Regions from separate parts of the Nocardia sp. NPDC050406 genome, predicted to be linked through region 1. Evidence: riboswitches for the same ligand, from Rfam matches in the RefSeq annotation. Region 1 holds a riboswitch; each other region holds the start of a gene.
What was found. A riboswitch is a leader RNA that binds a small molecule or an ion and turns the genes downstream of it on or off. The one in region 1 is predicted to bind cobalamin.

Region 1 (7,613 bases):
GGGACGCTGAGTGTGTTCTGCTGTGGCGCACTGGGTCCGGTGGCCTGGGCGCTGGGGCGGCGGGCGCTGTCGGATATCGAGGCGTCCGGGGGCGCGTACGGTGGCCGCATCCAGGTGGTCGTGGGCTACATCCTCGGCGTCATCGGGACGATCCTGATGATCTTCGTGGCGTTCCTGTTCCTCATGATGCTGATCGGCGGCCGCGCCTGAGGGCGCGTCAGTCCAGTCGCGCCTGATCCCGGTCGGCGAGCTGGTCGCCGGTGTCCCAGGCGGGCCATTCGGTGCTGACGCTGCCGGACCAGACGGGCTGACGGCGATCGCGCAGCGCCTGCATACCCTCACCGCCGTCGGCGCTCTTGCCGACATAGCCGTTGAGATCGGACTCCAGGCGACCCACCGTCTCGGGGGTCATGCCGAGGCCCTCCCAGAGCAGGCGCTTGGAGAGCGCGACCGGCAGCGGGGCCGAGCCGTTGGCGATGTCGTGGGCCACCGCGAGCGCGGTCGGCAGCACCTCGCCGCCGGGCAGGCTGTTGTTGGCCAGACCGATGGCCGCCGCCTCCTCGCCGTCGAAGGTGCGGCCGGTGAGCAGCAGGTCGGCGGCGTTGGCCAGGCCGATGAGGCGCGGCAGGGTCCAGTGCGCGTAGCCGTCGGCGATCGCGCCGCGGCGCACCTGATTCAGGCCGTAGACGGCGTCGCGGGCGAAGTACCGCAGATCGCATTGCAGGGCGAGCTCGAGCCCGATGCCGACGGCATGCCCATTGACCGCCGCGACAACGGGTTTGCGAATCCGGAACGGCGCGGGATCGATGAAACCATTGACCTCCCCCTTGGCGGCGAGATCGGCTCCGGCGCAGAACGCGGGCGGCGTACCCGTGATGACCACGGCCCCGATGGCATCCTCGGTATCGCAGCGACGTAGCGCCGCACCGAGTTCCGCCGCCATCGCCGGAGTCAACGCGTTCTGCTGCGCCGGACGATTCAGCGTGAGAACGGCGACCCCACCGGAGACATCGACGTGCAAGTCCGAACTCATGGCGCGATCCTACTGTGTTGGATTTGCCCTCCGCTGCGCTCCGGGCGGGGTGAGGTTGCGGCGCTTCGGCTGGGGCTTCGCGCGGCGCGGCAACGTGCCGGTGCGGCGATCAGGGGCGCAGGATCTTGCGGCCGATGGCGTACTTGTGCACCTCGGTGGGGCCGTCGTAGAGGCGGAAGGCGCGCATATCGCGGAAGATCATTTCGACGACGGTCTCGTCGCTGATGCCGATGCCGCCGAGCACCTGCACGCAGCGGTCGGCGACCTTGAACAGTTCCTCGGAGACATAGGACTTGGCGATCGAGGATTCGTGGCGCGCCTTCTCGCCTTGGTCCATGAGCCAGCAGGCGTGCCAGATGGTGAGGCGGCACTGGTGCAGCGCGATCTCGTTGTCCGCCAACATGAACGACACGCCCTGGTGTTCGCCGATGGGCTTGCCGAAGGCGGTGCGGGTCTTGGCGTAGTCGATGGCGATGGACTGCGCGCGCTCGGCCGCGCCCAGCCAGCGCATGCAGTGCGTGAGACGGGCGGGGGCCAGGCGCAGCTGGGCGTAGCGCAGCGCCTGTCCGGTCTCGCCGAGCACGGCGTCCTTGGGCAGCACCAGATTGTCGAAGCGCACCACCGCGTGGCCGCCGACGTAATTGCGGTCCATGGTGTTCATGACCCGCTCGATGACGATGCCCGGATTGTCGCCGTCGGTGAGGAACAGCGTCGGCCCGTCGGGCAGGTGCGGGTTGGCGGCCAAGCGCGCCATGATGATCCAGGTCTTCGCGCCGTCGGCGCCGGTGATCAGCCACTTGACGCCGTTGATGGTGAAGTTCTCGCCGTCGAAAGTGGCCTCGGTGGCCAGCTGGTTCGGGTCCGAGCCCGCGCCATTGGGTTCGGTCATGGCGAAGACCGAGCGCTGGTGGCCGTCGACGACCGGCTGGAGGTAGCGCTCGGTCTGTTCCTGATTGGCGACCTTGGAGAGCAGGAGCATATTGCCCTCGTCGGGGGCGGCGCAGTTCATGGCCACCGGACCGAGGGTGGACCAACCGGCCGCCTCGAAGATCACCGCCTGCTCGATGTGCGTCAGCCCGCGCCCACCGAGTTCCACCGGGGCCTGCACGGTCAGCAGCTTCTCGGCCCGGGCCAGCTCGACCAGCTCCTGCCGCAGTTCATCGGTCGGGCCGTGCGCGGTCAGCCGCGGATCGCGCTCGAACGGCACGATCTTGTCGATGACGAACTGCCGTACCCGGTCACGTTCGGCGGCGAGTTCGGCGGGAATCGCGAAGTCGATCATCGTTGGTCACCATTCAGTCTGGGATGCCTGTGTGGCGAGCATACGACGAGCCGCCGAGGAGACTGAAGGCACCCGCCCGCAGAAGGGCGGACGCAATGGTTCAGTGCCGAAGGACGCGGGTCAGGAAGCGCTCGACCTCATCGCGGTAGGCGGCGGGCTGATCGTCGTGCACGAGATGACCGGCATCGGGGACGACGACGTGCCGGGCGTCGGGGTGCACCTCGGCCATCTCCCGCATCTGGCCCGGCGGGGTGATGGTGTGCTCGCCCTCGAGGAGCAGGGCGGGGACCCGGATCGAGCGCCATTCGGACCAGAAGTCGCGACCGCCCCACTCCTCGGAGATATCGCGGAAGGTCTCCACCGAGCCGTGCAGGCGATAGCCGTCGGGGCCGTGGACGAACGAGTCCATGAAATAGCGACCGGCGACCGGGCCGAAGAACTCCAGCATGGCGGTGTCGTCCGAAAAAGGCTGCGGCCAAGCCGAAATCATGGCCGCCCAGTCCGCGGCGGTGCGGCCGCGAAAGTCGGGGGCGATGTCCTCCACCACCAGCGCCCGCACCCGTTCCGGATATGTCGCCGCGAACACCCACCCGTGCAGCCCGCCCATCGAATGTCCGATCACCACCATGGGTTCGACGATCGGCGCGGTCGCCACGGCCAGATCGGCGATGAACGCCTCGGTCGTCAACTCGTCGGGCGCGGGCCGCCCATGCCCCGCCGCGTCGAAGGTGTACACATGCCCGTACCCGCGCAGCCACTCCAGCTGCCGCCGCCACGTCCGAGCGCTGCCCATCAACCCGTGCAGCAGCAGAATCGGTGCGCCACCGCCACCTTCGTCGTACAACACCATCCCGACCCTAGTGCGAAGTCACACAGCCGATACCGCCCAGTCGGCAGGTAGCCTTCGGGCCATGGCAGTCGTGAAGATCAACGCAATCGAAATTCCCGAGGGTGCGGGCCCCGAGCTGGAGAAGCGCTTCGCCGCGCGGGCGCACGCCGTGGAGAACTCCCCGGGCTTCCTGGGTTTCCAGCTGCTCCGTCCGACCGCCGGTGAGAACCGGTACTTCGTTGTGACGCAGTGGGATTCGGAAGCCTCTTTCGAAGCCTGGCGGGACGGTCCGGCGCGGGCCGCGCACGCGGGCGAGGCGCGCAAGCCGGTCGCCACCGGCGCATCGCTGCTGGAGTTCGAGGTCGTGCTCGACGTCGCGGCCAAGAACGCCTGATCACACCCCATGTTGACGGTTGGCCAGCGGGGATGCGACAGTTTTGAATGAACAAGCGATGGTGACGCGGTAACCCGGTGTGAGTCCGGGGCGGTCGCGCCACTGTATTCCTCGCACCGAGCCCGAGTCGGGAAGGTGCCGGAGAGCCAGACACCGGCACCGTCGCACCCAACTCACGGGGACGCGAATTCCCCAAGGAGGACTCGATGGCAATCGTCCACTCCCCCAGCCGTTCCGGCGACGCGCTCAACGCGTGGCTCGTCACGGCAGGAGTCGTACTGCTGGCACTGCTCACCCTGTACCTGGTCGGCTTCGATCAGGGCGCCATCTCGCGCAGCGGGATGTACATGCACGAGCTGATGCACGACGGTCGACACCTGCTGGGCGTGCCGTGCCACTGAGCGGTTCCCCCGAGAAGCTGAGCGGTTCGCTCAAGACGCTGCTCCTGCGCGGCCTGCTGGCCGGTCTCCTCGCGGGCCTGCTGGCGGGCACCGTCGGATTCGTCATCGGCGAACCGAAGATCGAAGCGGCCATCGCCATCGAGGAGGCGGCCCAGGGCGGCCATTCGCACGGCGAGGAGGAAGAACCTCTCGTCAGCCGATCCGGCCAGAAGTTCGGTGAATTCCTCGCGCTCGGCCTGACCGGGCTGGCGCTGGGCGCGCTGTACGCCGCGGCCGCGAATGTGGCGCGGCGGCATACGAATCTGTCGGGGCCGAAGCTGGCGCTCGGCCTGGCCGCGGGCGGCTGGCTCGCCATCACCGCGGTGCCGTTCTTCAAATATCCGGCCAATCCGCCCGCGGTGGGCGACCCGGAGACCATTGCCGACCGCACCTGGTTGTGGGTCGCGGTGGTGCTGCTCGGATTCGCGGCCGTCGGCCTCGCGGTGTACGTGTACAAGCTGTCGCGGGGTCAGCTCGAAACGGTACGCCTGATCGCCGGTATCGCGACCTTCGCGGCGGTGGTGGCCGTGGGCTACGTCGCGCTGCCCGGAATCGACGAGGTGAAGTCCGATTTCCCGGCGAGCCTGCTGTGGCAGTTCCGGGTCAGTTCGCTGACCGTCACCACCACGCTGTGGCTGGGGCTGGGCCTGGCCTTCGCGGCGCTCACCGAATTCGCGGGACGCAGGTCGCCGCGGATCGAAACGGCCGCCGCGTAATACGCGCGGAGACGGGAAGAGGGGCAGTGCCACCACCGGCACTGCCCCTCCGTCGTATTCGGCACCCGCCGCGCTCAGGATTCGAACGAGGCGTCCAGCTCGATATTGTCGACCCCGGCGAGGGCCTTGCTCACCGGGCAGCCCGCCTTGGCGGCGTTCGCGGCGGCCAGGAAGCCGTCGGCGTCCAGACCGGTGGCCCGGCCGATCACCGTGAGCTTGATGTTCGAGATGCGGAAGCCGCCCGCCGGGTCCGGGCCCAGCGTCACGTCGGCGGTGACATCCAGGGACTGCGGGGTGCCGCCCGCCTGGGCGACCTCGTTGGAGAGCGCCATGGCGTAGCAGGAGGAGTGCGCGGCGGCGATCAGCTCTTCCGGGCTGGTGGTGCCGTCGGCATTGTCGGCCGAGCGCTTCGGGAACGAGACGTCGTACTTGCCGACGCCGGAGCTGCTCAGCTCGACCTGGCCCGAGCCGTCCTGCAGACCGCCGGTCCAGGCGGTACGCGCGGTACGTGTTGGCATCACTGTCCTTTCAGGATTCGAAGTCTTACGAGGATCGAACCTACTCCGTTCGAGTGAGCGAATAGTGCGGTCCGGTCAGAGCCGCACGCGGCGGCTCACTCCGGCGTGGTCACCTTGGCAAGCACGATGCCGCCGACTATCAGCGACAATGCCATGATGCGGCCCGCGCTCAGCGGATCCTTCTGCACCACCACACCGAGCGCGATGGCCCCGACCGCGCCGATACCGGTGAAGACGGCGTAGGCGGTGCCCACCGGCAGCGTCTGCATGGCGTAGGAGAGCAGCCACACCGCCACGGCCATGAGCACCAGGCAGATCACGGTGGCCAGCGGACGGGTGAAGTTCTGGGTGGGTTTGATGCTCTGGGACCAGGCGATCTCCACGAGTCCGGCCAAACCCAGGACGAGCCAAGCCATTTCAGTACTCCTTGCCGAGTCGGCGGGCGGTCTCGAGCGCGGCGGCGTAGGAGGCGTCGTGCTGATCGCGCCGGTGCGCGAGCGCCGGATCCTGGCGCGCGTTGGCCAGTTCGGCGGTGATGAAAACGGTGTCCTCGACGGCGAAGTGGCCCGCGAAGAAGTCGCGCAGGAACCGCTCCTGGTAGTCGAACTTCGCCTTGGGGGCGCCGGGCGAATAGGACCCGCCGCGAGCGGTGGCGACCACGAAGCGCTTGGGGACCAACGACATTCGCGGGAAGGTGATCTGGTCCAGCCAGGCTTTGAGGCTGGCCGGGATCGAGTAGTTGTACATCGGAGCGCCGATGAGAACCACCTCGGCGGCGCGCACCTCGGCGAGCAGCGGTTCGACGATCGCCCATGCCGCGCGCTGGGCGGGGGTGCGCGCCAGCTCCGCGAGCCGATCGAGATCGGTTGCGCCCTGGGCGAGTACGCGGTCGCAGAGCTCGGTCCAGGCTTCGTCGATGAAGGGCACCGGCTGCTCGGCGAGGTCGCGGTACCGGTAGTCGCCGTCCGGATGTTCGGCGCGCCACGCGTCCGCGAAGGCGGCGGCGAGTTCACGGCTGAGGGAGGCGCGGCGGGCGCTGGCGTCGAGGTGCAGCAGAGCGGGCATGATTCCTACCTTCGCAAGTGGACATTGTGTCCGGTTCTTCCTTACGATAACCACGAACCGGACATTGTGTCCACTTATTCCGAAAGGCTACGGTGAGCGCTATGAATCCACTGGCCCGCGATCTGCTCGGTGCGGACGGCCCGGCACCGGTCGAACGCGCCGACGCGGCCCGTAATCGGGCCAAGATCCTGGCGGCGGCCGCCGAGCTGTTCGCCGAGCGCGACCCGCGCACGGTGACCATGGACGACATCGCCAAGGCCGCCGGGGTCGGCCGGGGCACGCTCTACCGCCGCTACCCCGATGTCGTCTCCATCGCCGTGGCGCTGCTCGACGAACACGAGCGCGCACTCCAGGAACAGCTGCTGCGCGGTGCGCCACCCCTCGGTCCGGGCGCACCGCCCGCCGCCCGGCTCGCCGCCTTCTACGCCGCCTTCGTCGGCCTGCTGGAGCGGCACGCGAATCTCGTCCTCGGCGCGGAGACCGGCAGCGCCCGTTTCGAGACCGGCGCATACGGCTTCTGGCGCACCCACATTCGAACGTTGCTCGTGGAAGCCGCTGTCCCGGAACCGGATTCGCTCATCGAGCCGCTGCTCGCCCCCGTGGCGGCGGAGGTCTACCTGAACCAGCGGTCACGCGGGCTGACCAACGCCCAGATCATCGACGGACTCACCCGCGTGGCGCACGCCGTACTGGGTGCGCCACGCGGGTGAGAGATCGACCTAGACCAGGTCGCGGCGGCGGATGAGCCAGATCGTGCCGATCGCGAAGGCCAGCGTGTAGGCCGCCAGGACGATCAGGGATTCGTTGCGGCCGAGGATATCCAGGACCCCGGGCGTCGCCGGGCCGTCGTCGGTGCGCATGGAGCCTGCGAGCGATCCGGCCGCGGTGCCGGGCAGATAGTCGGTCACCGGCTCGATCGGATCGAAGACGGCGGCGACACCGCGCAGCAGGTTCTCCACCACCAGCACCCAGACCAGGCCGAGGCCGACCGCCAGCGCCGGACCGCGCGCGATCGCGCCGATCAGCGCGCCCGCCAGCGTCCACATGCCCAGAATCGCCGAACCGGCCAGAATGCCGATCGCGATCTTGCCGAGCGAGGGCAGCGCCAGCGACTGCGATTGCGAGGCGGCGATGAGCACGGCCACCCCGGTATCCACCACGAAGGCCGCGCAGACCAGCGCCACCACCGTCACCGCCAGACTCAGGATCAGGCCGCCGAGGGCCGCGGTGCGCGAAGGCCCCTGTGTCATCACGGTTTTCCAGCTGCCCCAGCCGTAACCGCTGCCGACCGCCAGCGCGCCCAGCACCAGCATGAGCGCGCCGCCGAACATGGCCA
Region 2 (7,613 bases), on a different contig from region 1:
GTGAGCACGGTATCGGCGAGACGGTCGATGACGTGGCTCTGGTGGCTGATCACGATTAGCGCCATCCCGGCGAGCCGCAGTTCGTCCAGGAGGTCGATCACCCGCTGCTGCGCGAATCTATCGAGGGAGGAGGTGATTTCGTCGCAGATCAGAATGCGCGGTCGCGCGGCGAGAGCTCGGGCGATGGCGGCGCGCTGCTGTTGCCCGCCGGATAGCTGGGCGGGGCGGCGGACGATCAGGTCGTCGCCCAGGCCGACCTGGTCCAGCAGCTGCCGGGCCTGTTGGGCGGCGGCACTCTTGTCCATGCCGTGCAGCAGACGTAGTGGTCGGCCGACCTGGGTGTCGATGCGATACGAGGGGTTCAGCGAGGTCGCGGGGTTTTGGAAGACCAGCTGAATGGCGCGGCGGTGTTCGAATGGACGGCGGTCCACGCGGGGATGCACTGGGGCACCGTCCAATTCGACTACTCCCCGCACCGGACTGTGTAGTCCCGCCAGCGCTCGCGCCAGCGTTGTCTTGCCCGCACCGGACCGTCCCGTAATGGCAAGACATTCACCGGGGCGGAGGGTGAACGACACGTCGTCGACGACCGGCTCGGCGCGGCGGCTGTGCGACACGGTGAGTCCCCGCACCGCGAGCACCGGTACCGCCGCCGTGGCGCATGGCTTCCGCACCACAGCGGCGGTATCGGCGGCACCCTCCCGATACGGTGCGTACGACACCACCCTGCCCCGATCCAGTTCCAGCACATGGTCGATGAGCGAGGACAGTGCCGCCAGGTCGTGCGTGATCACGAACAGCGTGGTCGAGGCCTCGCGGCGAATCCGCACCAGCGTCTCGACCAGGAGCTCCCGAGTACGGCTGTCCAATCCTGTGGTCGGCTCGTCGAGAACCAACAGCGCGGGGTCGCCCAGCAATGCCATGGCCAGTAGCACCCGCTGCTGCTGGCCCCCGGAGAGCTGATGCGGGAATCGCCGCTGGAACTCTCGATCGGCGGGCAGATCCACTCGGCGCAATGCCTCGCGGACCGCACCCTCCTTGAGAACCCCTCGCAGCTTTGCCATTTCGCGGATAGCCGTACCGATGCGCAGCGCGGGATTGAGTCCGGTCGCCGGATCCTGCGGCACGTAGCCGACCGCGCGCCGATCACCGGGTGTACCGATTCCGACCGATCCCGAGGCGACCATGCCAGGCGGCAACGCGCCGAGTGCGGCCAAGGCGAGCGTGGTCTTCCCCACACCCGACGCACCGACCACGGCCACGCTGTCGCCCTGCGGTATACGCAGCGAAATATCCTCCAGGACAACATTTCCGCGAGAATCACGAACGGTCAGCCTGTCGACCAGCAGTCCGGACACCGCCGCGTCGGTCTCCAGGGGACGCACCCTGCTCCGGCGAACAACCCCAAACGCCCTGTCGCTCACCATGTTCACCGACACCACCAACAGCATGATCAGCAACGCGGGTGCCAGCACCGCCCACGGCTGCATACCGAACCCGGGCCGATTCTCGGTGATCATCAAGGCCCAGTCGGGTGAAGGCGGGCGCATGCCGAGACCGAGGAACCCGCTCACCGCGACCAGCGAAATGGTCGCCGACATCCGCACCCCGGCATCGGCGAGGACCACGGCCCGCAGATTCGGCAACACCTCCACCACCGCGAGCCGCCACAGCGGTTCACCCCTCGCCCGCGCCGATTCCACGTATCCGGTGGTGGTGAGTTCGAGGACGCCGGTGCGGACGATACGAATGATCCACGGCACCGACGCCAACGCCGCGGTCACCACGATGGCGGCGGGCCCGGCTCCCATGGCGGTGGCGATCACGGCGAGCAGCAGAAACCAGGGCACCACGACGATGGCGTCCACGGGCCGCATGATCCAGCGATCCCATCCCCCGCGCAGCCCGGCGATCAGCCCGAGCGCCAAACCCAGCGTGTAGGCGACGACCAGCGACAACCCCGCGATCGACAGCAGCGGCAGACCACCGTGCAGCACCCGCGAAAGCACGTCCCGCCCAACAACATCGGTGCCGAGCAGGTGCCGCGCCGAGGGCTCCTGATACGGCGGACCGGTCGGCGCGGTCGGCGCATACGGCGCGAGTAGCGGGCCGACCACCACGAGCAGCAGTACCGCCACCACGACCATCAGCCAGACCGAACGAATTCGACCGCGCCCCTTCATCTGTTCTCCCCCATCGCCACCTGCCGTGCCCGGGGACTCACCAGCAGCGTCAGCAGATCCGCGACGAGGTAGATCCCGATACCGACGGCCGCCAACAGTACGGCCGCCGACTGCACGAACGGAAAGTCCCGAGATTCGATGGCGCGCAATAATTCCTGTGACAGACCCGGAAACGCGAACAGCGTCTCCACCACGGCAACCCCGCCGATCAGACCGACCACCGATCCCGCCAGCGGGTGAATCGACGCCGACACCGCATTCGGCGCGACATGGCGCACCATCAACCGCAGCCCACCAATCCCGTTGAGCCGCATGGTCCGTATGTACGGGCTGGCCATGACCTCGGTCGTCTGTGCCCGCACCATACGCACCGGGTGCGGGCACAGGCCGAGCAGCAGGCACGTCACCGGCAGCACCAGAATCTCCGGACGGCTCCACGCACTCGTCCCGGTCGGCAGCAGGGATACGGCGGGCAGCAGCCGCAGCGACAGCGACACCGTGGCCACCAGCAACACCCCGAAAACGAAGGAGGGCATGGATTCCGCCGCCAGCGCACTCATGCTGATCACCCGATCGGTCCGGGAACCAGGCCGCGCACCCGCCACGAGGCCGAGTGCCAGCGCCACCGGAATCAGCAGGGCGGCAGTCAGTACCGCGAGGGTGACGCTGTTGGCGGCCCGATCGAGCAACACATCGCGCACGGGCCGACCCGAAATCAGGGAGTTCCCGAAATCGCCCCGCGCGAAGTCGACCACCCATTCCAGGAAGCGCACCGGAGCAGGCCGGTCCAGACCCAGTTGCGCGCGTAGCGCCGCCAGCTGTTCGGGGGTCGGATCGCCGCTGCCTTGGCGCGACAGAATCACCGTGGCCGCATCGGAATCCAGCGCCTCGAACAGTACGAAAACCATCAGTGCGACAGCGAACAGCACACCGATCCCGGCGCCCACGCGCCGAGCGATATAGGCGATCACGATCGGATCAGTGCTCGGCCAGCCAGGTAGTCGCGTAGTTCGCCCAGTCGTCGGTGCCGGGCACGCCGTCGCGCACGCCACCCACATGGTTCTTGGCCGCGTCGGGCCGCTTGGCGAAGCTGTGCAGGATGTAGCCGCCCTCGTCCCACAGCTCTTGCTGGAGTTCGCGATACAGCGCGGCGCGCCTTGCCGGATCCATGGCCGCGCGCGCCGCCGCGAACTTGGCATCCCATCCCGGCCGCCGCCAGCCGGTGCCATTGCTCGGCGAATCGCTCGTCATGGTCTGGCCGTAGAAATAGTCGAGACTGTAGTTCCACCAACCGATATGGGACAGCGGCGCTTTACCGCTGACCTGCGAGAAGTAGGTGTCGGCCGGAACCGATTCGAGCTGGATGGTGATGCCCGCGGCCTTCGCCTGTTCGGCGAAGAGCGTCGCCGATTCGAGCATGCCCGGCGTGCCGTCGGCGGTGGGCAGCGTCACCGTCAAGTTCTCTTTGCCCGCCGCGCGCAGCAGCTCGCGCGCCCGTTGCGGATCGTAGGAGCGCTGCGGCAGGCCGTCGTGATAGAACGGCGCGCCCTTGCCGTAGACGTCGTTGCCGATCTCGGCGTAGCCGTAGTACACCGCATCGACCATGGCCTGCCGGTCCACCGCCAACCGCATGGCCTGGCGCACCCGCGCATCGTCGAAAGGCGGTATGTCCACGCGCATCTGGAACGCGCCCATGAGCCCGGCCGGTGGCACCACCACGGTGGTGTCCGGATCACCGGCGAGATTTCGGGCCTGTAGGTACGAGATCTCGTGCACCACATCGGCTTCCCCGGACAGGAAGGCGTTCACGCGCGCCTCGGTCTCGGCGATCTGAATGATCTCGACCTCGTCGAGCAGTACGGCGCCGTCCCAGTATCTCTCGTTGCGCCGCAGCAGGGTTCGGTCACCCGGTGACCAGCGTTGCAGCGCGAACGGTCCGGTGCCGACGGGCAGCACCGACCCGTCGATCACGCCGGTGCCGTCCTTGACGATGTAGCAGTACCAGCCCGCCAATACCGAACCGAAGTCCGCCAGTGGGGTTTTCATGGCGACCACCACGTCGAGATCGCCCTCGGCGCGAGTACGCGACATATCCACCGCGGAAAGATCGCCGGACGACTTCTTGGCCGGGTCGAGCATGCGCTCGAAGCTCCACAGCACATCGCGCGCGGTGAGCGGGCTCCCGTCGCTGAAGACCACGCCCGGCCGCAGCCGGATACGCCATTGGCTGCCATCGGCATTGGGCTCGAGCGATTCCGCGAGGCGATAGCGCAGCGTCAGATCGTTGTTGTAGGCGACGAGCTTGTCCCACACGTTCTTCGACACCGCGCCGCCCGCCGAACTACCGGCCTGATGCGGATCGAGCACATCGGCGCTCGCCGACCGCCCCGCGATGACGGTGCGCAAGCGCCCGCCCGATCGTGGCGGCCCCTGTGCGGCGCCCCTGCCGCTGTCGGAGCCGCAGCCCGTCATTATTCCGGCCCCGCCCAGCACGACAGCGCCGAACGCCCCCGCACTGCCGCGCAGGAACGTCCGGCGGCCGAATCCCGGCCGATCCGATGTGTAGTTGTTCATTGCCATCCTCGTGGGTGTGATCCCGATACCGCGGGCGCAGGTATCCTGGCTCCCGGATCAACACACCCCACCGGCCTTCCAACCTGGGCAGGTCGTGGCCATGAAATCGGTGGATAGCTCCCCGGTGACAGTTGCGGGACAGCCCCGGATTCGCACCGGTGTTCCCTACGCCGGGTACAGACCCTACAGTGGGCCCGGATCGGCCCCGCGAATCACCTGCTGCCGAGGCGAATCGGCATATCGCGGACGAGCGCCCAGGTGGCCGCGGTCGCCGCGAGGGCGGCGAGGACGCAGGCGGTGAGGATGGCGGCGGTGCCCACCGAATCGGCCCACTGCTCGAGTATGCGTTTCGTCGGGATGTTCGTCGCGCTCGCCATTCCGGCGGGCACGATCAGGATCAGTCCGGCGACGACGAGCAGCAGCCCGCCCACACCGCCCCAGGCCCGACGGTAGAACGCCGCGGCGATGGCCGCGCCCACCGCGAGGAAGATGGCGAAACCCAGCCAGAAGCCCAGGAATATCCATCCGTACTGGTCGGCGGAGGTGTACAACGCCGAAGCGTCCGCCTCCAGGGCTTGCGGCCAATCCGCCACCGCATACACGGCACGTTCGATTCCGAAGCCGAGGGTCACCAGCGCGGCACCCACGGTGACCAACAGCAGGCCGAAAAGCAGTGCCTGCGAGAGGCATTGGCGTCGGGTGACGCCGTGGGCGATGTACATCGGCAGGTAGATCGCCGTGACGTAGACGCCCATGCCGAGCATGTACCAGGGGCTGATGAAGACGAAGACGCCCCAGCCACTGATCGTGATGTCCCGGAAGAAGCTGACGGCCACGGTCACCAGCAGGGACACGATCAGCAGCCCGGCCCAGACGATCACCAGTCCGCTGGAGTGCCACAGGTTTCGAGTTACCGCGAAGCGTCGCATCACCGGGCTCCTCTGGTGGTGAGGTGAACGAAAAGTTCTTGCAGCGCAAGGGGTTCGACGGTCACACCCGCCGCCAGCGCGGATTGCTCCGACCACGGTTCCCCGTGCACCGTGGCGCGTTTGGTGCCACCGAGTTCCCGCAGGCTCAAGACGGTGCGATCGCCGATGAAGGCATCCACCCGGTCGGCCGGGCCGGTCACGGCGGCGCCGCGCCCGCGCAGGGTCTCGGCGTCGTCGTGTACCAGCAGCCGACCCTTGTGCAGGATCACCACGTCCTCCAACAGTGGCGCGACCTCGTCGATGAGGTGCGTGGACAGGATGATCAGGCGCGGGTGGGAGTCGTAGTCGCGCAACAGTTCGTCGTAGAACAGGTGCCGCGCGGGTGCGTCCATGCCCAGGTAGGTCTCGTCGAAAATGGTGACCGGCGCACGGGAGGCCAGGCCGAGCACGCAGCCGAGTTGTGCGCGCTGCCCGCGGGAGAGCTCCGAAAGCCGTTTGCGCGGAGCCAGTTCGAACTTCGCCACCAGTTCGTCGGCGTACTCGGCCGACCAGTTCGGCCGAAACAGCGCGGCCATGGTGAGCGCGTCGGCGACACGGTCTTCGGGCCAGTTGTGTTCGACGGTGTCACCGCCGCCGCTGATCAGGCAGATGCGGCTCATCGCGGCGGGGTTCTCGTACACCGGTTCGCCGTCGAGCAAAACCCTTCCCGCACTGGGCTTCCGGAAGGCGGCCAGCACCGAGAGCAGTGTGGTCTTGCCCGCGCCGTTGCGGCCGAGCACACCGTGGATACCCGGTCCGGCCATGCTGAACGTCACCCCGTCCACGGCCGTGTCGGCGCTGCGCGGATATCGCACGCTCACCTTGTCGAATTCGATCCGTATGGTCATTTCCGTTCCTCCCCCGCACTTTCGATATGTGCGACAACCTCGGTGAGCGGCAGCCCGAGCGCGGTAGCCTCCGCGATCATCGGGTCCACCACTTCCGCGAAGAACCGTTCCCGGCGCTGACGCGCCAGCGCCTCCCGCGCGCCGGGCGCGACGAACATGCCCACCCCGCGTCGCTTGTAGATCACGCCCTCGGCCACGAGCTCCCCGAACGCCTTGGCCGCGGTGGCCGGATTGATCCGGAACATCTGCGCGTACTGGTTGGTGGACATGATCTGCTCATCCTCCGCAAGCGTCCCGTGCAGTACGTCCGTGCGGATCTGGTCGGCGATCTGCTGATAGATCGGGCTCCGGTTGTCGAACACGGCACTCCATCGCATCCGGGCGCACCTGACGTGGCACCAGTTCTATGGTTCATTACTGATGTAATGAACCATAGAACAGCCCCCGGCCACGGTCAAGGAGCTACCGTCGTCGGGTGACGCGCGCCCGCAGGCCGCGCAGGACGAGTCCGAACACGGTGCTGCCGCCACCGCGCGCGGGCGCGTCCTTCGACTTCGCGCACCAGACTTGGAAGTTGGTCGGGCTGACCGGCATCGAGATGTGCTCGTGGGTAACCAACCACCGGCCGTCCACGCGGCGCAGGCACACGGTCTCGCGCACCCACATCGACAACTCGACGCCGCCGATATGCGTCCCCGAATCCAGGTGCAGCATATTGGCGAAGGCGACATCGCCCTCCACGCCGATGGTCAGATCGTGCGTCTCCAAGCCGATCGGGCCCGTGTAGCCGTCGAACCACCGCAGGAAGTTGCGCCGCACTTCGTCGGCGCCGGTGAATCGCAGGGGCGCGACGACGTCGTAATAGACGATGTCGGGCGAATAGCACGCCATGAGTCGATCGATGTCCTTGGCGCGCTGCGCCTCGGTGCGGCGCGCGAGGAACGCCCTGATCTCATCTTCGTTCGCAGTCATGACACTCCGACGAGACAACCCCGGCAAATGTCAGGCCGCGCGACGGAATGCGAGCAGACCCGGGAACC
Region 3 (7,613 bases), on a different contig from region 1:
CGCACTTGGAACAGCTTTCGGTCTTCAGTGACCCGCATCGGGTTCCCGGGGATCGGCGGATCGCTTCGGCCTACTTGGGATTGGTGCCATTGACCGCCGATCCGCAGTTGCCGCCCGATACGCGATGGCATCCGGTATCCGCCTTGCCGGACATGTCTTTCGACCATGGTGTGGTGGTCGAGCACGCTCGCACCCGATTGGCCGCGAAGCTGTCGTACACGAATATCGCGTTCGCGCTCGCGCCGGATCGGTTCACCATGTCGACGCTGCGTGAGATCTACTGTGCCGCACTCGGTTACGACGTGGACACCACGAACCTGCAGCGAGTTCTCACCCGCCGCAAGGTGATCACCCCGACCGGCGCGACGGCCTCACCCGGGCGCGCGGGCGGACGACCCGCCGCCGTCTATCGCTTCACCGATTCGGAGATCCGAGTCACCGACGAATTCGCCGCCTTCCGCCCACCCAGCTGACCTGTCGTGCGGCGCGGCCGCCGTGGCGCGTTCACGCCAAACCGGCTGGTCTGGGCGGTGGGGAATCGCAATCCCGCCAGGCTGATTCGGCCACGGGCGGCCGATTCGGTGGTGATACTCGACGTATGGCAATCGCACCCAAGGCGTATCTGGTGGGCGGTCCCCGCGATCTGCCCGAACGTATCGTCGACATTCTCCCGTCCGGGCTGGAGATCAAGATCTCGCACCGGGGCGGCTACGAACATTTCAAACCGACACCGCACACCGAAGCCACGCCCGAGGGCGAGCTACCGGTGTACGAGTGGTCCGGGCGCACGAAGGTGGCCGAATAGCGGGAGCGGCTCAGTCCTGTGCGCGATTGCGGTGCTTGCCGGTGCGGCGGTAGCGGCGGGCGCTCGGGATCGGTTGTGCCGCATTGGATCGGCGTAGCTCATGGCGCTGTCGCCAGGCGGTCAGATCGGGGCGTTCGTCGGGCGTGGACGAAGCCTGCTGTGGCGCGGCCGGGGCACGGCCGCCCCGTGCTGCGGTGTTCATGGGGTTCCCCTCGGGTTCGTGAAGTCGAGCCACGGTATGCGGTACAACGCATACGACGCCAGTGAATTTCCCGACCGGGTGGGTTCGTAGACTCGTGCGATGCCACTCGTCGAGGTGACCTATGCGCCGCAGCTGCCCGAGGAGACGCTCCGCAAGCTGGGTGATGCACTGCCGCACGCGGTTTCGGTCGCGGTGGAGTGTCCGGAGGAGCCCTACGACGGCGACTTGCGACCCGGCGACGTGGAGGTTCGCTTCCGCCCGCTGGGGCCGTTCGACCGCAGCGGCCTCGACGTCGTGATCGAGGTGCGGTCCAAGTTCTTCCCCAGCCGGGCGGAGAACCGGCAGGAGCGCGTCGAGGGCTTGCACGCCGACATCGAGCGGGCCGTGGGGCTGGCGAACTTCGGCGTCTACCTGTCGCTGCCGGTCGCGGCGTGGGAGCAGAGCGAGTAGTCGAAATCCTCAGTCCGCCTGCAGCTGCGGCCCTGGTGGCGGCGCGGCGGTGCGCCGCGCCAGTCTCGCTCCCGCCCAGAACATCAGTTCCACCAACCAGAACAGCAGCAGCGCGAGCAGCACGACGGCCACCGGCACCGCGAGATAGCTCACCGAGAGCACGGCGACGAGCAGGAAGCGGAGCACATCGCCCGCCGACGCCCCCGTCAATCCGGAGGCGAAACGCACTGCCGCCCACATCATCCAACGCCGCGGCACCGACACCCCGGCCTCGCGCAGCGCGCGCCGGAACAGGCCGTCGGCGTCGAGGCGGCTAACCTCGTTGGAGCGCACCAGGAAGTCGTGCAGAATCGCGGCCCGGGTGTAGACGCCATAGCGCGGGATCAGCCAGACCACCGCGCGCGGCACCGACGCGAAATCGGTACGGAACCCCACCGGCACCACGAATCGATCCGTATCGCCCTGGTACACGAGGGGTTCGCGAACAATCCAGAAGCGCGCGTCCGCCTCTTCCACCACCGGACCGCCACCGATGAACCCCATGACCGCCCCCTTCGAACGACGGCGTCAACCGCCAGAAGCGGCCGTACGGTTTCAGCCTACGACCCAAAACCGCACGCTACGACGCACATTCGGCCAATATCCGGCAACCATGTGGTGTCGAAGCCAGCCAGCGGACCGATAGCGCACCCGCACAAAGGCGTTCGTCGAAGACCCTGGACCCCGCGAGGTCAGCGGGCCGGGCCCGCGCCCTCGTACGGGCCGGGGCCGAAGGCTTGCACCGAGCCGCCGTTGGCTCCCGGTCCGCCGTACGGGCCGTAGCTGATGGCGGAACCGTACGGGCCGGGGGCCAGAGGAGTACGCGGTTTCGCGCCACCGAAGGGAAGATATTGGCCGCTGCCGAGATCGTCCGCGACGCTGAGCGCGGTCATGACGAGGATGGCGAGGGCCGCCAGGAGCGGTTGCGCGATCAGGCCGGACCAGCCCTGGATGGTGGGGGCGATCTCGACGATGGTGTGCACCGCCGGGTCGCGCGGGCGCGGATGGACGATCTCGGCCATCGCCTCGCCGACGCCGCGCATGACGACCGCGCCCGCCAACGAGCCGAGCAGCAGTCCCGCCAACAGAACCGGGCCGCGCACCGTGCGCCACCGCCACGCCGCGGCCGCGGAGAGCACGCCGGTGACCATGCCGATCAGGATGAAGATCGCCAAAGCGTCGAATTGGTGCGCGCTTTCGCCGGTGAGCACCGAACCTCGGTCGGGCTCCACCACATACAGCCGTTCGGTCGGCGCGAGGTAGGCCCAGGCGATGCCCGCGAGCGCGCTCGCGGCGACCACGGCGGCGAGCACCATGGCGGCGGCCCGGGCCTCGCGCACCAGCACGGTGCTGCGCGGCCCGGACCGCTCGGCCGTGGCGAATGCCGTTGCCACTACCGGTGTTCCAGACTCTTGGAGTCGAGGACCCCGTGCCGCGAACACTTGGCCCACCAGCCGTCCGGGCTCACCTGGACGATCATGCGACGGCCACACCGATCGCAGTAGCGCGGCGGTTCCAAGCCCATGGCGGCGGCCGTCGGGACCGGATTGTCCACGCCCGCCACGATCGGTTTGCCGGTGAACGGGTTGTACAGCGCGGGGCCGCCCGCGGACCCGCCGACCTCGTCCGTGTCCATATCCACGACATTACCCATGCGTGCGCCCACTTCTCGGTATGCGGTTGCCCAATCGATATGCGATGCGCACTACAGGGTTTCGTTGAGGGCCTTGATCGGCATGCTCAACTCGCCCAGCAGATCGAGGTCCGCTTCGGCGGGGCGGCCGAGGGTGGTCAGGTAGTTGCCGACGATGACGGCATTGATACCGCCGAGAATGCCCTGCTTGGCGCCGAGGTCGCCGAGGGTGATCTCGCGACCGCCCGCGAAGCGCAGGATGGTGCGCGGCAGCGCGAGCCGGAAGGCGGCGACGGCGCGCAGCGCGTCGGCGGCGGGCAGCACCTCGAGGTCGCCGAAGGGGGTGCCCGGGCGCGGGTTGAGGAAGTTCAGCGGCACCTCGTCGGGCTCGAGCGCGGCCAGCTGCGCGGCGAATTCGGCGCGCTGCTCCAGGGATTCGCCCATACCGAGAATGCCGCCGCAGCACACCTCCATCCCGGCCTCGCGCACCATGCGCAGGGTGTCCCAGCGCTCCTCCCAGGTGTGCGTGGTGACCACATTGGGGAAGTGCGATTTCGCGGTCTCGAGATTGTGGTTGTAGCGGTGCACGCCCATGGCGGCGAGCTGGTCGACCTGTTCCTGGTCGAGCATGCCGAGCGAGCAGGCGACCTGGATGTCGACCTCGTTGCGAATGGCCTCCACGCCCGCGGCGACCTGCGCCATGAGGCGCGCGTCGGGTCCGCGCACGGCGGCGACGATGCAGAACTCGGTGGCTCCGGTCTTGGCGGTCTGCTTGGCGGCCTCGACCAGGCTCGGAATATCGAGCCAGGCGGCGCGCACCGGGGACTGGAAAAGCCCGGACTGCGAGCAGAAGTGGCAATCCTCGGGGCAGCCGCCGGTCTTGAGCGAGATGATGCCCTCTACCTCGACCTCGGGTCCGCACCACTTCATGCGCACGTCGTGGGCGAGCGCGAGCAGTTCCTCGAGCCGGTCGTCGTCCAGCCGCAGCACCGCGAGGGTCTGTTCCTGGGTGAGGCCGACGCCGCGCTCGAGCACCTGCTCGCGAGCGATGGCCAGAATGTCTTCGCCTACCGTGGTACCGGCATCGGTGGTGACGGCTGCCTGGGTCATTGCGCGCGAATCCCTTCGTCCGGCCGATGTGGCCGAGCAACTTGAACGGTGTTCAGGCTAGGCTAGCAGTCGGAAAAGTGAGCCGGAACACGAAGGGTCGGGTTTTCTGTGCAACTGCACCGCACCGATGTGGTCGATGGGGCCATCGCCATTCTGGATCAGTACGGCCTCGCCGATCTGACCATGCGCCGATTGGCGGGCTCGCTACATGTCCAGCCCGGCGCGCTGTACTGGCACTTCCCCAACAAACAGGCGCTGCTCGGCGCGGTGGCCGACCGCATTCTCGCCCCGATGGACGAACCGGTCGACGGTGACGAATGGTCCGCGCAGATGAGCGAATTGGCGCATCGCCTGCGCACCTGCCTGCTGGCCTATCGCGACGGCGCCGAATTGGTCTCGGCCACCTACGCGTCCCGCCTCACCACCTCCAAAGGCCGTGAGCGCCTGGCGAGTGCGGCCATTCGCGCCGGAATGACCAGGGAGGAAGCCGAACTCGCGGCCTTCACGCTGCTGTACTACGTGCTGGGTCAGACGGTCGACGAGCAGGCGCGCATGCAGATGGATTCGGTGGGCGCGCTCCAGGAGGAGCACTCCCCGCTCTACGACACCCCGGATGCCACCGCCCGCTTCGACTTCGGCCTACAACTGTTCATCAGCGGCGTGCGGCATCTGCTGGGCACCCGGGTGCGCTGAAGCCACTCGCCGCACCGCGCCCAAGGGTTTCCGGGGCGTCCGCCCCGGAGAGTCCCGAGAGCCGGGCAATTCAGACCGCGCGGTAGAGTTCCGCAGCGTCATCGTTGGTGGGTGCGGGAATCCGGTGTGAATCCGGAGCGGTCGCGCCACTGTGATCGTGCCAGCGCACGAGAGTCAGACCCCTCCCCACCGCGCAGAACTCGGAGAGGCCGCGATTTGCCCAAGGAGCTCCATCGATGAGCCGTGCGCGGACATCGATCGCCCTGCCCGTCCTCGGGCTGCTGCTGGCCGCGGCCATGATCGCGGCGACCGGATTCGGGGCCGAGACCATCTCCCCCGGCGCGGTGGTGGAGGTGTTGCGGCACCGGATCGGCGGGCTCGCGCCGAGCGATCTCGGACTCGACACCATCGTCTGGCAGTTGCGCGTGCCGCGCACGCTACTGGCCGCCGTGGTCGGAGCGGGCCTGGCGCTGGCGGGGGCGGCCATGCAGACCCTCGTCCGCAACCCGCTCGCCGACCCCTATCTCCTGGGCGTCTCCTCCGGTGCCGGGGTGGGCGCGGCGGCCGTCATCACCTCCGGATTCTTCGCGGCGGCCGGATTGTGGGCATTGTCGGCGGGCGCGCTCGCGGGCGCGTTGACCGCCGCCGCCGCAGTATTCGCCATCGCGGTCGCCCAGGGCGGGTTGACGCCGCTGCGGCTGGTGTTGACGGGCACGGTGCTCGGTTCCATGTTCGCGGCCCTGAGCAGCTATCTGATCTTCCGCAGCACCGATCCGGCGGCGGCGCAGTCGGTGCTGTTCTGGCTGCTGGGCAGCCTCGCCGGAGCCGATTGGACGCGAATCGCCTTGCCCGCCACCGTGGTAGCGATCTGCGCGCTCACCCTCATGGCGTCGACGAGCTGGCTGGACGCACTGAGCATGGGCGCGGATACCGCCGCCTCCCTCGGAGTTCCCGTGCGGGAGTTGCGCATCGGCCTGTTCGTTCTGCTCGCGGTGCTGGTCGGGGTGCTGGTGGCGGTCTCCGGCGGTATCGGCTTCGTCGGCCTGGTGGTGCCGCATGCCGCCAGGCTGCTGGTCGGCCCGCGCCACCGCGTGCTGTTGCCGGTGTGCGCGCTGTGTGGCGCGCTGTTCCTGGTGTTGGCCGACGCCGCCACCCGAGTCCTGGTGCGGCCCACCGAGATTCCGGTGGGGGTACTCACCGGCCTGATCGGCGCGCCGGTGTTCCTGCTGCTCATGGGCCGCCGCCGCTACCGCTTCGGGGCGGCATGAGCGCCGAGCACGCGGCCGTGCTGGAGGTGCGCAACCTCACCTGCGCCGCCGGGCCGCGCACCGTCCTCACCAACGCGAATTTCACTGTGCTGGCCCGCGAGACGGTCGGCATCGTCGGCCCCAACGGCAGCGGCAAGACCACGTTGCTGCGCACCCTCGCCGGATTGATCCGCCCGGTGCACGGCGAGGTGGTGGTGGATGGCACGGCGCTGCACGGACTTTCGGCGCGACACCGGGCGCGCACCGTCGCGCTGGTGGCCCAGGACGAGCAACCTGCCGCGGATCTGCTCGCGGGCGAGGTCGTCGCGCTGGGTCTGACTCCGTATCTGCCGCCGTGGGGAGCCGGTGGCCCCCGGGAGCGGGAGGCCGTCGAGCAGGCGCTGCGCACCGTCGACCTGGCCGGTTTCGCCGACCGCCCGGTGCACAAGCTCTCCGGCGGCGAACGGCAGCGAGTGTTGTTGGCGCGGGCGCTGGTTCAGCGCACTCCGCTGCTGCTCATGGACGAGCCGACCAATCACCTCGACATCACCCACCAACTGGAACTGCTGGCCCTGGCCCGCGAACTGGATCGCACCGTGCTGCTGAGCCTGCACGATCTCGCCCTCGCCGACCGCTACTGCGACCGGGTGCTGGTCCTGCACGACGGCCGCTCGCATCCCCTCGAAACACCCGAGGTGGCCTTGCGATCCGAGGTGCTCGACCGCGTCTTCGGCGTGCACGCCACCCGCGTCACCCATCCCGACACCGGACTCCCCCACCTGCTCATCACCGCGCGAAAGGCCCACTCGTGAAACACCTTCCCCGACTTCTGGTCGTCGCCGCGCTCGCGGCCGGACTGGCGGCGTGCGGAACCCCCGAGGCCGCCACCGGCAACCTCACCCTCACCAATTGCGGTGAGGAGCTGAAGTTCCCCTCCCCCGCGCAGCGCATCTTCGCCAATGACGGCAACCTCATCTCCATGGCGCTGGCCTTGGGCGCACAGGACCAGGTGGCGGCGGTCTCCAGCGTCAAACGCGACGCCGACACCCTGCGCAAGCACTACGGCGATGTGGTGGACCGGCTGAATGCCGTTGCCCCCGAATATCCTTCGCGCGAGACCGTGCTCGCGCAGCGCCCCGACGTCATGCTCGCGGGCTGGAACTACGGCTACGACGCCGCCGCCAATCTCACCCCGGATTCGCTGCGCGCCGACGGCGTCGCCGCCTATACCCTCACCGAGAGCTGCCGTCAGCGCGAGGGTGAGCGGCCGCGCGGGGTGACCGATCCGTGGACCGCGCTCACCACCGATCTCACCAATCTCGGTGCCATTACCGGCCGTACCGACCGAGCGAGCGAACTCACCGCCGATATCGACCGTCGCCTCGCGGCGTTGCGCGCCGCACCGCAGCCGGAGCGCCGCCCGACGGTGTTCCT
Region 4 (7,613 bases), on a different contig from region 1:
TGAACGGTGCCGACGCGCTGCCGCTCAGCTACCTGAGCGCGCCGGTCTTCGATGCCGAGGGCCACGCCGCCATGGAGTTGCAGATCGGACCGTTGCGCTCCGCGGTCACGCGTGCCGAACGTTTGCGCTATATCGAGGAATTGACCGCCGCGGCCGGTCGCCTCGGTGCGGAAAGGTCCACTTTTCAGTCCTGACGAGGCGAAAACCAGTCCAGTTTCGGACGATCGGTCCAGTAATTGGCGAGTGGCTCTGTATTCACAGACCAGTTGCCCGCCATGCTGGGCCAATGTTGCTTCGTCGGTTGATCGCGCTCTATGTCGGACTGGTGCTCTACGGGCTGTCGATGGCGGTCATGATTCGCGCCGGGCTCGGCCTCGATCCGTGGGATGTGTTCCATCAGGGCGTGGCCGGGCGGGTGGCGATCAGCTTCGGCGCGGTGGTCGCGATCACCGGGGTGGCGGTGCTGTTGGCCTGGATTCCGTTGCGGCAGAGGCCCGGTCTGGGGACCGTGAGCAATGTGGTGGTCATCGCGGTGGCCGTCGACGCGGGGCTCTGGCTGCTGCCGCAGGTGCACGGGCTGCCGTGGCAGGTCGGGGCCATGGGGCTGGCGGTGGTCGTGAACGCGGTGGCCACGGTGCTCTATATCGGTGCGGGGATGGGTCCGGGGCCGCGCGATGGCTTGATGACTGGACTGGTTCGGCGGACCGGTCAGCCGGTGTGGTTGATTCGCACCGGGATCGAGGCGTCCGTGCTGGCCACCGGCTGGCTGCTGGGCGGCAGTGTCGGCATCGGCACCCTCGTCTACGCCTTCGGCATCGGGCCGCTCATCCAGCTCATGATTCCGTTCGTCGACGACTACCTCCCTGGCTTCCGGGAACCGGAGGCTTCCAGGGAAGCGGAGATCGCCCCGGCGGTGAGCGCCGCCTGAATTCCATGACCTCGGAGGTCATCGACGCCGTGATCTCGGCGCGGCACTGTGGGAATCAGTCCCGCCCAAGAGATCTGGAGAGTGATATGGCCAAGACCGCCCTGGCGAGCGAACTCGGCGTCGTGGAAGGAACACTCGAACACGGCATGCCCTACCTGGCATTGGGGTCGGGCAGGCCGCTGGCGTTCCTGGTGTGGTTCACGCCGGATTTCGCCAATCCCACCGGGTGGATGCGCGCGGCGATGATCAAGACGCTGGCCCCGCTGGCCGAGCGGTTCCGCGTCTACGCGGTGAACCGGGCACCGGGCACCCCGGCGGGCACCACCATGGCCGATATCGCCGCGCGGCACGCCGACGCACTGCGGATCGAATTCGGTGAACCCGTCGACGTGATCGGCGTCAGCTCCGGCGGATCCATCGCCCTGCAATTGGCCGCCGACCACCCGGACGTGGTGCGCAGGCTGGTGGTGCTGTCGTCCGGATATCGGCTCGACCCGAATGCCCTTGTCGCGCAGCGCAACTACGCCGAGGCGGTCGCGGCGGGTCGCCGTGGTCTGCACCACGGCGTGGATATCACCATCAAGTCCCCGGTCTTGGCCGCGTTGGCCAGACCGCTGCTGTGGTTGGTCGATCCCCTGGTGCGTCCGAAGGACCCGGCGGGCATGCTGGCCTATGTGCGCGCCGAGGACGGCTTCGACCTGACCGGACGACTGGGCGAAATCGACACGCCGACATTGGTTCTCGGCGGCGACCGGGACGCCTGCTATTCGGTCGAGAACTTCCGGCGCACCGCCGAGGGACTGCCGAACGGCCGCCTGATCGTGTACCCGGGTGCCTCGCACACGGGTGCGGTCAAGGATCCGCGTGCCGTCGCCGACATGCTGAATTTCCTCACCGCCGACTAGGTTTCGCTCGGCCGAGGGCCCGCGGTCACCGCTGACCGCGGGCCCGCCGAACTCAGCGCACGGCGTCCGCGGCCGCCCGCATATTGCGCAGCGACGCCGCCACCTCGACCGGCCCACGGGTCTTCAGACCGCAGTCCGGATTGACCCAGAGCCGTTCGGCTGGAACGGCTTTCAGGGCCGCGCGCAGCGAACCGGCGATCTCGTCGACGCTCGGGACGCGCGGGGAGTGGATGTCGTAGACACCCGGGCCGATCCCCAGCGCGAATCCGGCGGCATTGAGATCGTCGAGGACCTCCATGTGCGAGCGGGCCGCCTCGATCGAGGTGACATCGGCGTCCAGGGCCGCGATGGCGTCGATCACCTCACCGAACTCCGAATAGCACAGGTGCGTGTGGATCTGGGTGGCGTCGGAGACGCCGGAGGTGGCGAGCCGGAACGCCGCCACCGACCAGTCCAGATACTCCTGCTGCTGCTCGCCGCGCAGCGGCAGCAGTTCACGCAGCGCCGGTTCGTCCACCTGGATGATCCGAATACCCGCCGCCTGTAGGTCCACGGTTTCATCGCGGATGGCGAGGGCGACCTGGCGCGCGGAATCCGCCAGCGGCTGGTCGTCGCGCACGAACGACCAGGCCAGGATCGTGACCGGCCCGGTGAGCATGCCCTTGACCGGCTTGTCGGTGAGCGACTGCGCGTACTCGATCCACTCGATGGTCATCGGCTCGGGCCGCGCCACATCGCCGTAGAGAATCGGCGGGCGCACGCAGCGGGTGCCGTAGGACTGCACCCAGCCGTTCGCGGTGGCGGCGAAGCCGTCGAGCTGTTCGGCGAAGTACTGCACCATGTCGTTGCGCTCGGGCTCGCCGTGCACGAGCACGTCGAGGCCCAACTTCTCCTGCAGCGCTATCACTTCGGCGATCTCGGCGCGCATGCGCTCCTGGTATTGGGCGGGGGTGATGTCGCCCTTGCGCAGTGCCGCCCGGTCCCGGCGGATGGCGGGGGTCTGCGGGAAGGAGCCGATGGTGGTGGTCGGTAGCAAGGGGAGGTTCAGCCGATCCCGTTGCAGGGCAGCGCGTTCCGCGGCGGGGGCGCGGCGGGTGGCCTCCGGGCCGAGGGCGGCCAGGCGGGCGCGGACGGTGTCGTCGCGCAACCGGGCGTCGGCGGCCCGGCTCGCCAAAGCCGCACGGGCGACGGCCAATTCGTCGGCGACGCCCTCGGTTCCGGAGTGCACGGCGGTGGCCAGCACCCGCACCTCGGTGACCTTCTCGTCGCCGAAGGCCAGCCACGACCGCAGCGCCGGATCCAGGTCCGGTTCGGCGGTCAGCGAGTACGGCACGTGCAGCAGCGAGCACGAGGTCGAGACCACGAGTGCGCCGGTGCTTCCCAACAACGTGGCGAGGGTGGACAGGGCGTGGTCCGGATCGGTGCGCCAGATATTGCGGCCCTCCACGACTCCGGCCACCACCAGTTTGTCGCGCAGCGCAGCGACGCCGACCACATCGTCCACGGTCGTTCCGGCGGTGAAGTCCAGCGCGATCGCCTCGACCGGCGTGGAGGCCAGCACCGGCAGTGCCGGGCCGGGCCGCCCGAAGTAGGTGGCGACGAGCAGGGCCGGGCGGTCCGGCACCGAGGCCAGTTCCCGATAGGTATTGCCGACCAAGGCCAGCTCGTCGGGTGTGAGATCGGTGACCAGCACCGGTTCATCGATCTGCACCCACTGCGCGCCCACCTCGGCCAACTGCCGCAGCAGGTCGCGGTAGAGGGGCAGCAGGTCGTCGAGTCGCCGCAGCGGATCGACACCGACACCCTTGGCGAGCTTCAGGAAGGTCAGCGGTCCGATCACCACCGGCCTCGCGGGAATATCGAGCTCACGGGCTTCGCGCAGCTCGGCCAGCAATTTCTCCGGATGCAGCGAGAACGCGGTCTCGGCTCCGATCTCCGGCACGAGGTAGTGGTAGTTCGTGTCGAACCACTTGGTCATCTCCAGCGGCGCGACGGTATCGGTGCCGCGCGCCGCCGCGAAATAGCGGTCCAAGGGGTCCTCGATCCCGGCCACGCGCGGCGGCAGTGCGCCGACCATGACGGCGGTGTCGAGCATCTGGTCGTAGTACGAGAAGGTTCCGACCGGAATCGAATCCAATCCGGCGGAGCGCAAGGCGTTCAGCTGCGCCGTTCGCAGCTCCCGCCCGACGGCGTGCAGTGCCTCGGCGTCGATGCGCCCGACCCAATAGGACTCGATGGCGCGCTTGAGTTCCCGGCGCGGCCCGATACGCGGCGTACCGAGCACCGTCGCGGTGAAAGGGGTGGGTGTTGCGGTCACAGGTGTTCTCCAGTGCTCCAGAGCCACTGGCCACCGCCGCGGGTGCGAACAGCCGTGCCGCGTGCACGCCGAAACCAAGGCATGCCGAGTACACGTGCGGTCCGTCGCCCAATCCACGAGGCGGAGGCCGCCGGATACGGCGTATCCGGCACGGTCGGCAGGTCTTCGGACTCGCGGGCTCCGGCCTCATCGGCCGACCTACTGGCCGTCGCTTCCCAGGTGTGCCCAGTGCTCATGACGGCGGTCGTTCCCGTATACCGCTGCGGGACAGTCCCGGATTCTCACCGGGTTCCCTCTCACCGGAGGAACTCACGGGCTGTGAGTATCCGGTTTCGACGCCGACTGGGGGCTCCCGTCCGGCGAACCGACTGCGCCACAGAGCATATCGCCGACCGATAGCCACCGTTCACGAGGCGGGGTCGGAGGGCCCATGTGTCGTCCGCGTGAACACATCTTCGCAATTCAGCCAACCCCCGTTGTGAAGATTCCTGCGAACCGGACATCGTGACCGAAGGCTGTCCGGGGAGCAGGTACCTTAGGCGAATGTTCTCCAAAGTCCTGGTCGCCAACCGCGGCGAGATCGCCATTCGCGCATTCCGCGCGGCATACGAACTCGGCATCGGCACGGTCGCTGTCTTTCCGTACGAGGACCGCAACTCGGTGCACCGGTTGAAGGCGGACGAGGCGTATCAGATCGGCACGCCGGGGCATCCGGTACGGGCGTATCTGTCGATCGAGGAGATCATCACCGCGGCCAAGAGTGCCGGGGTCGACGCTGTCTACCCGGGTTACGGTTTTCTTTCCGAGAATCCGGACCTCGCGTCGGCCTGCGCGGACGAGGGCATCACCTTCATCGGACCGTCCTCGCAGGTGCTGGAGCTGACCGGTAACAAGGCCCGGGCGATCGCCGCCGCGAAGGCCGCCGGACTGCCGGTGCTGAACTCGAGCGAACCCTCCGCCGATGTGGACGCGCTCATGGCGGCGGCCGAGGACATGGAGTTCCCGGTCTTCGTCAAGGCCGTCGCCGGTGGCGGCGGTCGCGGTATGCGCAAGGTGGACGACCGGGGGCAGCTGCGCGAATCCATCGAGGCCGCCGCGCGCGAGGCCGAATCGGCCTTCGGCGATCCGACGGTCTTCCTCGAGCAGGCGGTGGTGAACCCCCGCCATATCGAGGTGCAGATCCTCGCCGACCAGCACGGCAATGTGATCCACCTCTACGAGCGCGACTGCTCGCTGCAGCGGCGGCATCAGAAGGTCATCGAACTCGCGCCCGCCCCGAACCTGGATCCCGCACTGCGCGACCGTATCTGCGCCGATGCCGTGGCCTTCGCCAAGGAGATCGGGTACTCGTGCGCGGGCACCGTGGAGTTCCTGCTCGACGAACGCGGCAAGCACGTGTTCATCGAGATGAACCCGCGAATCCAGGTGGAGCACACGGTGACCGAGGAGATCACCGATGTGGACCTGGTTCAGGCGCAGATGCGCATCGCCGCCGGGGAATCGCTGGAAGACCTTGGGCTGAGCCAGGATTCGATCACCATTCGCGGTGCGGCGCTGCAATGCCGCATCACCACCGAGGATCCGGCCAATGGCTTCCGGCCCGATACCGGACGGATCACCGGCTACCGCTCGCCGGGCGGCGCGGGCGTGCGCCTCGACGGCGGCGCGAATGTCGGGGCCGAGGTCGGGGCCTACTTCGACTCCATGCTGGTGAAGCTCACCTGCCGAGGGCGCGATTTCTCCGTCGCCATCGCACGGGCGCGGCGGGCGGTGGCGGAGTTCCGCATTCGCGGCGTGACGACCAATATCCCGTTCCTGCTGGCCGTGCTCGACGATCCGGACTTCCGGGCGGGCAAGGTCACCACCTCGTTCATCGACGAGCGGCCGCAGCTGCTGACGCTGCGCTCCTCCGCCGACCGCGGCACCAAGATCCTGCGGTATCTGGCCGATGTCACCGTGAACAAGCCGCACGGACAGCGGCCCACCAAGGTGTACCCGCACGACAAGCTGCCCGCCCTCGATATGACCGTGCCGCCGCCCGCCGGATCGCGGCAGACGCTGCTGGAGCTGGGGCCGGAGGGGTTCGCGGAGTGGCTGCGCAAGCGGCCGGGGGTCGCGGTCACCGACACCACCTTCCGCGACGCGCACCAGTCGCTGCTGGCGACGCGGGTGCGGACCAATGGCCTGCTCGATGTCGCGGGGCATGTGGCGCGCATGACGCCGGAACTGCTGTCCATCGAATGTTGGGGCGGCGCAACATATGACGTCGCTTTGCGGTTCCTCTACGAGGATCCGTGGGAGCGGCTCGCTGCGCTGCGCGAGGCGGTGCCGAACATCAACCTGCAGATGCTGCTGCGCGGGCGCAATACCGTCGGCTACACGCCGTACCCCGAAAAGGTCACGCGCGCATTCGTTTCCGAGGCCACCGCGACCGGCATCGACATCTTCCGCATCTTCGACGCGCTCAACAACGTCGACCAGATGCGGCCCGCCATCGACGCGGTGCGCGAAACCGGTACCGCCGTAGCGGAAGTCGCCATGAGCTACACCGGCGACCTGTCCAATCCGGACGAGAACCTCTACACGCTCGACTACTACCTCAAGCTCGCCGAGGAGATCGTCGACGCCGGGGCGCACATCATCGGCATCAAGGACATGGCCGGGCTGCTGCGCGCTCCGGCCGCCGCGACGCTGGTCGGGGCGCTGCGCCGGGAATTCGATCTGCCGGTGCACGTGCACACCCACGACACCCCGGGCGGGCAGCTGGCCACCTACCTCGCGGCGTGGCAGGCGGGGGCGGACGCCGTCGACGGCGCGTCGGCTCCGATGGCGGGCACCACCTCTCAGCCCGCGCTCTCGGCCATCGTCGCGGCGGCGGCCAATTCGCCCTACGACACCGGGTTGAACCTGCAGAACGTGTGCGACCTCGAGCCGTACTGGGAGGCGCTGCGGAAGGTGTACGCGCCCTTCGAATCCGGACTGCCGGGGCCGACCGGGCGCGTGTACCACCACGAGATTCCGGGCGGTCAGCTGTCGAACCTGCGCCAGCAGGCCATCGCCTTGGGCCTCGGCGACCAGTTCGAGGAGGTCGAGGCGAAATACGCTGCGGCAGACCGGATGCTGGGTCGACTGGTCAAGGTCACGCCGTCGTCTAAGGTGGTCGGTGACCTCGCTCTCGCGCTGGTCGGCAGCGGGGTCGATGTCGAGGACTTCGCCTCCGATCCCGGACGCTACGACATTCCCGATTCCGTGATCGGTTTCCTGCGTGGCGAACTCGGCACCCCGGCGGGCGGCTGGCCCGAACCCTTCCGCAGCCGCGCGCTGGCCGGACGCGGACCGGCCAAGCCCGAAACCCAGCTCACCGCCGAGGACGAGGCCGGACTCAACGGCACCTCCGAGCAGCGCCGCGCCACCCTCAACCGGTTGCTCTTCCCCGGCCCCACCGCCGAATTCCTCGCCCACC

Region 2: linked by a shared signal. The riboswitch ahead of ACIBH2_RS19035 (ABC transporter substrate-binding protein) and the one ahead of ACIBH2_RS27360 (CbtB-domain containing protein) in region 1 are both predicted to bind cobalamin.
Region 3: linked by a shared signal. The riboswitch ahead of ACIBH2_RS22465 (FecCD family ABC transporter permease) and the one ahead of ACIBH2_RS27360 (CbtB-domain containing protein) in region 1 are both predicted to bind cobalamin.
Region 4: linked by a shared signal. The riboswitch ahead of metE (5-methyltetrahydropteroyltriglutamate--homocysteine S-methyltransferase) and the one ahead of ACIBH2_RS27360 (CbtB-domain containing protein) in region 1 are both predicted to bind cobalamin.

The regions. Positions count from the first base shown of each region.
Region 1 is NZ_JBITIM010000003.1:860,335-867,947, forward strand. Features, by position in the region: gene ACIBH2_RS27335 (DUF4190 domain-containing protein) at 1-210, shown strand, start outside; gene ACIBH2_RS27340 (enoyl-CoA hydratase/isomerase family protein) at 218-1,033, opposite strand; gene ACIBH2_RS27345 (acyl-CoA dehydrogenase family protein) at 1,143-2,315, opposite strand; gene ACIBH2_RS27350 (alpha/beta fold hydrolase) at 2,416-3,162, opposite strand; gene ACIBH2_RS27355 (antibiotic biosynthesis monooxygenase family protein) at 3,227-3,538, shown strand; cobalamin riboswitch at 3,538-3,717, shown strand; gene ACIBH2_RS27360 (CbtB-domain containing protein) at 3,745-3,939, shown strand; gene ACIBH2_RS27365 (CbtA family protein) at 3,930-4,694, shown strand; gene ACIBH2_RS27370 (OsmC family peroxiredoxin) at 4,769-5,212, opposite strand; gene ACIBH2_RS27375 (DMT family transporter) at 5,308-5,628, opposite strand; gene ACIBH2_RS27380 (FMN-dependent NADH-azoreductase) at 5,630-6,277, opposite strand; gene ACIBH2_RS27385 (TetR/AcrR family transcriptional regulator) at 6,379-6,987, shown strand; gene ACIBH2_RS27390 (ABC transporter permease) at 6,997-7,613, opposite strand, start outside.
Region 2 is NZ_JBITIM010000002.1:1,263,124-1,270,736, reverse strand. Features, by position in the region: gene ACIBH2_RS19050 (MFS transporter) at 1-59, shown strand, start outside; partial or broken gene ACIBH2_RS19045 (ATP-binding cassette domain-containing protein) at 141-2,147, opposite strand; gene ACIBH2_RS19040 (ABC transporter permease) at 2,180-3,154, opposite strand; gene ACIBH2_RS19035 (ABC transporter substrate-binding protein) at 3,162-4,757, opposite strand; cobalamin riboswitch at 4,796-4,924, opposite strand; gene ACIBH2_RS19030 (hypothetical protein) at 4,970-5,686, opposite strand; gene ACIBH2_RS19025 (ATP-binding cassette domain-containing protein) at 5,686-6,573, opposite strand; gene ACIBH2_RS19020 (GntR family transcriptional regulator) at 6,570-6,935, opposite strand; gene ACIBH2_RS19015 (YybH family protein) at 7,036-7,545, opposite strand.
Region 3 is NZ_JBITIM010000002.1:1,992,065-1,999,677, reverse strand. Features, by position in the region: gene ACIBH2_RS22510 (NrtR DNA-binding winged helix domain-containing protein) at 1-473, shown strand, start outside; gene ACIBH2_RS22505 (DUF5988 family protein) at 599-805, shown strand; gene ACIBH2_RS22500 (hypothetical protein) at 816-1,007, opposite strand; gene ACIBH2_RS22495 (hypothetical protein) at 1,107-1,457, shown strand; gene ACIBH2_RS22490 (DUF1353 domain-containing protein) at 1,467-2,000, opposite strand; gene ACIBH2_RS22485 (DUF2567 domain-containing protein) at 2,189-2,890, opposite strand; gene ACIBH2_RS22480 (hypothetical protein) at 2,890-3,132, opposite strand; gene bioB (biotin synthase BioB) at 3,202-4,239, opposite strand; gene ACIBH2_RS22470 (TetR/AcrR family transcriptional regulator C-terminal domain-containing protein) at 4,348-4,932, shown strand; cobalamin riboswitch at 5,000-5,135, shown strand; gene ACIBH2_RS22465 (FecCD family ABC transporter permease) at 5,169-6,200, shown strand; gene ACIBH2_RS22460 (ABC transporter ATP-binding protein) at 6,197-6,991, shown strand; gene ACIBH2_RS22455 (ABC transporter substrate-binding protein) at 6,988-7,613, shown strand, end outside.
Region 4 is NZ_JBITIM010000001.1:2,085,710-2,093,322, reverse strand. Features, by position in the region: gene ACIBH2_RS09990 (helix-turn-helix domain-containing protein) at 1-194, shown strand, start outside; gene ACIBH2_RS09985 (YitT family protein) at 287-928, shown strand; gene ACIBH2_RS09980 (alpha/beta fold hydrolase) at 934-1,833, shown strand; gene metE (5-methyltetrahydropteroyltriglutamate--homocysteine S-methyltransferase) at 1,886-4,150, opposite strand; cobalamin riboswitch at 4,289-4,478, opposite strand; gene ACIBH2_RS09970 (pyruvate carboxylase) at 4,694-7,613, shown strand, end outside.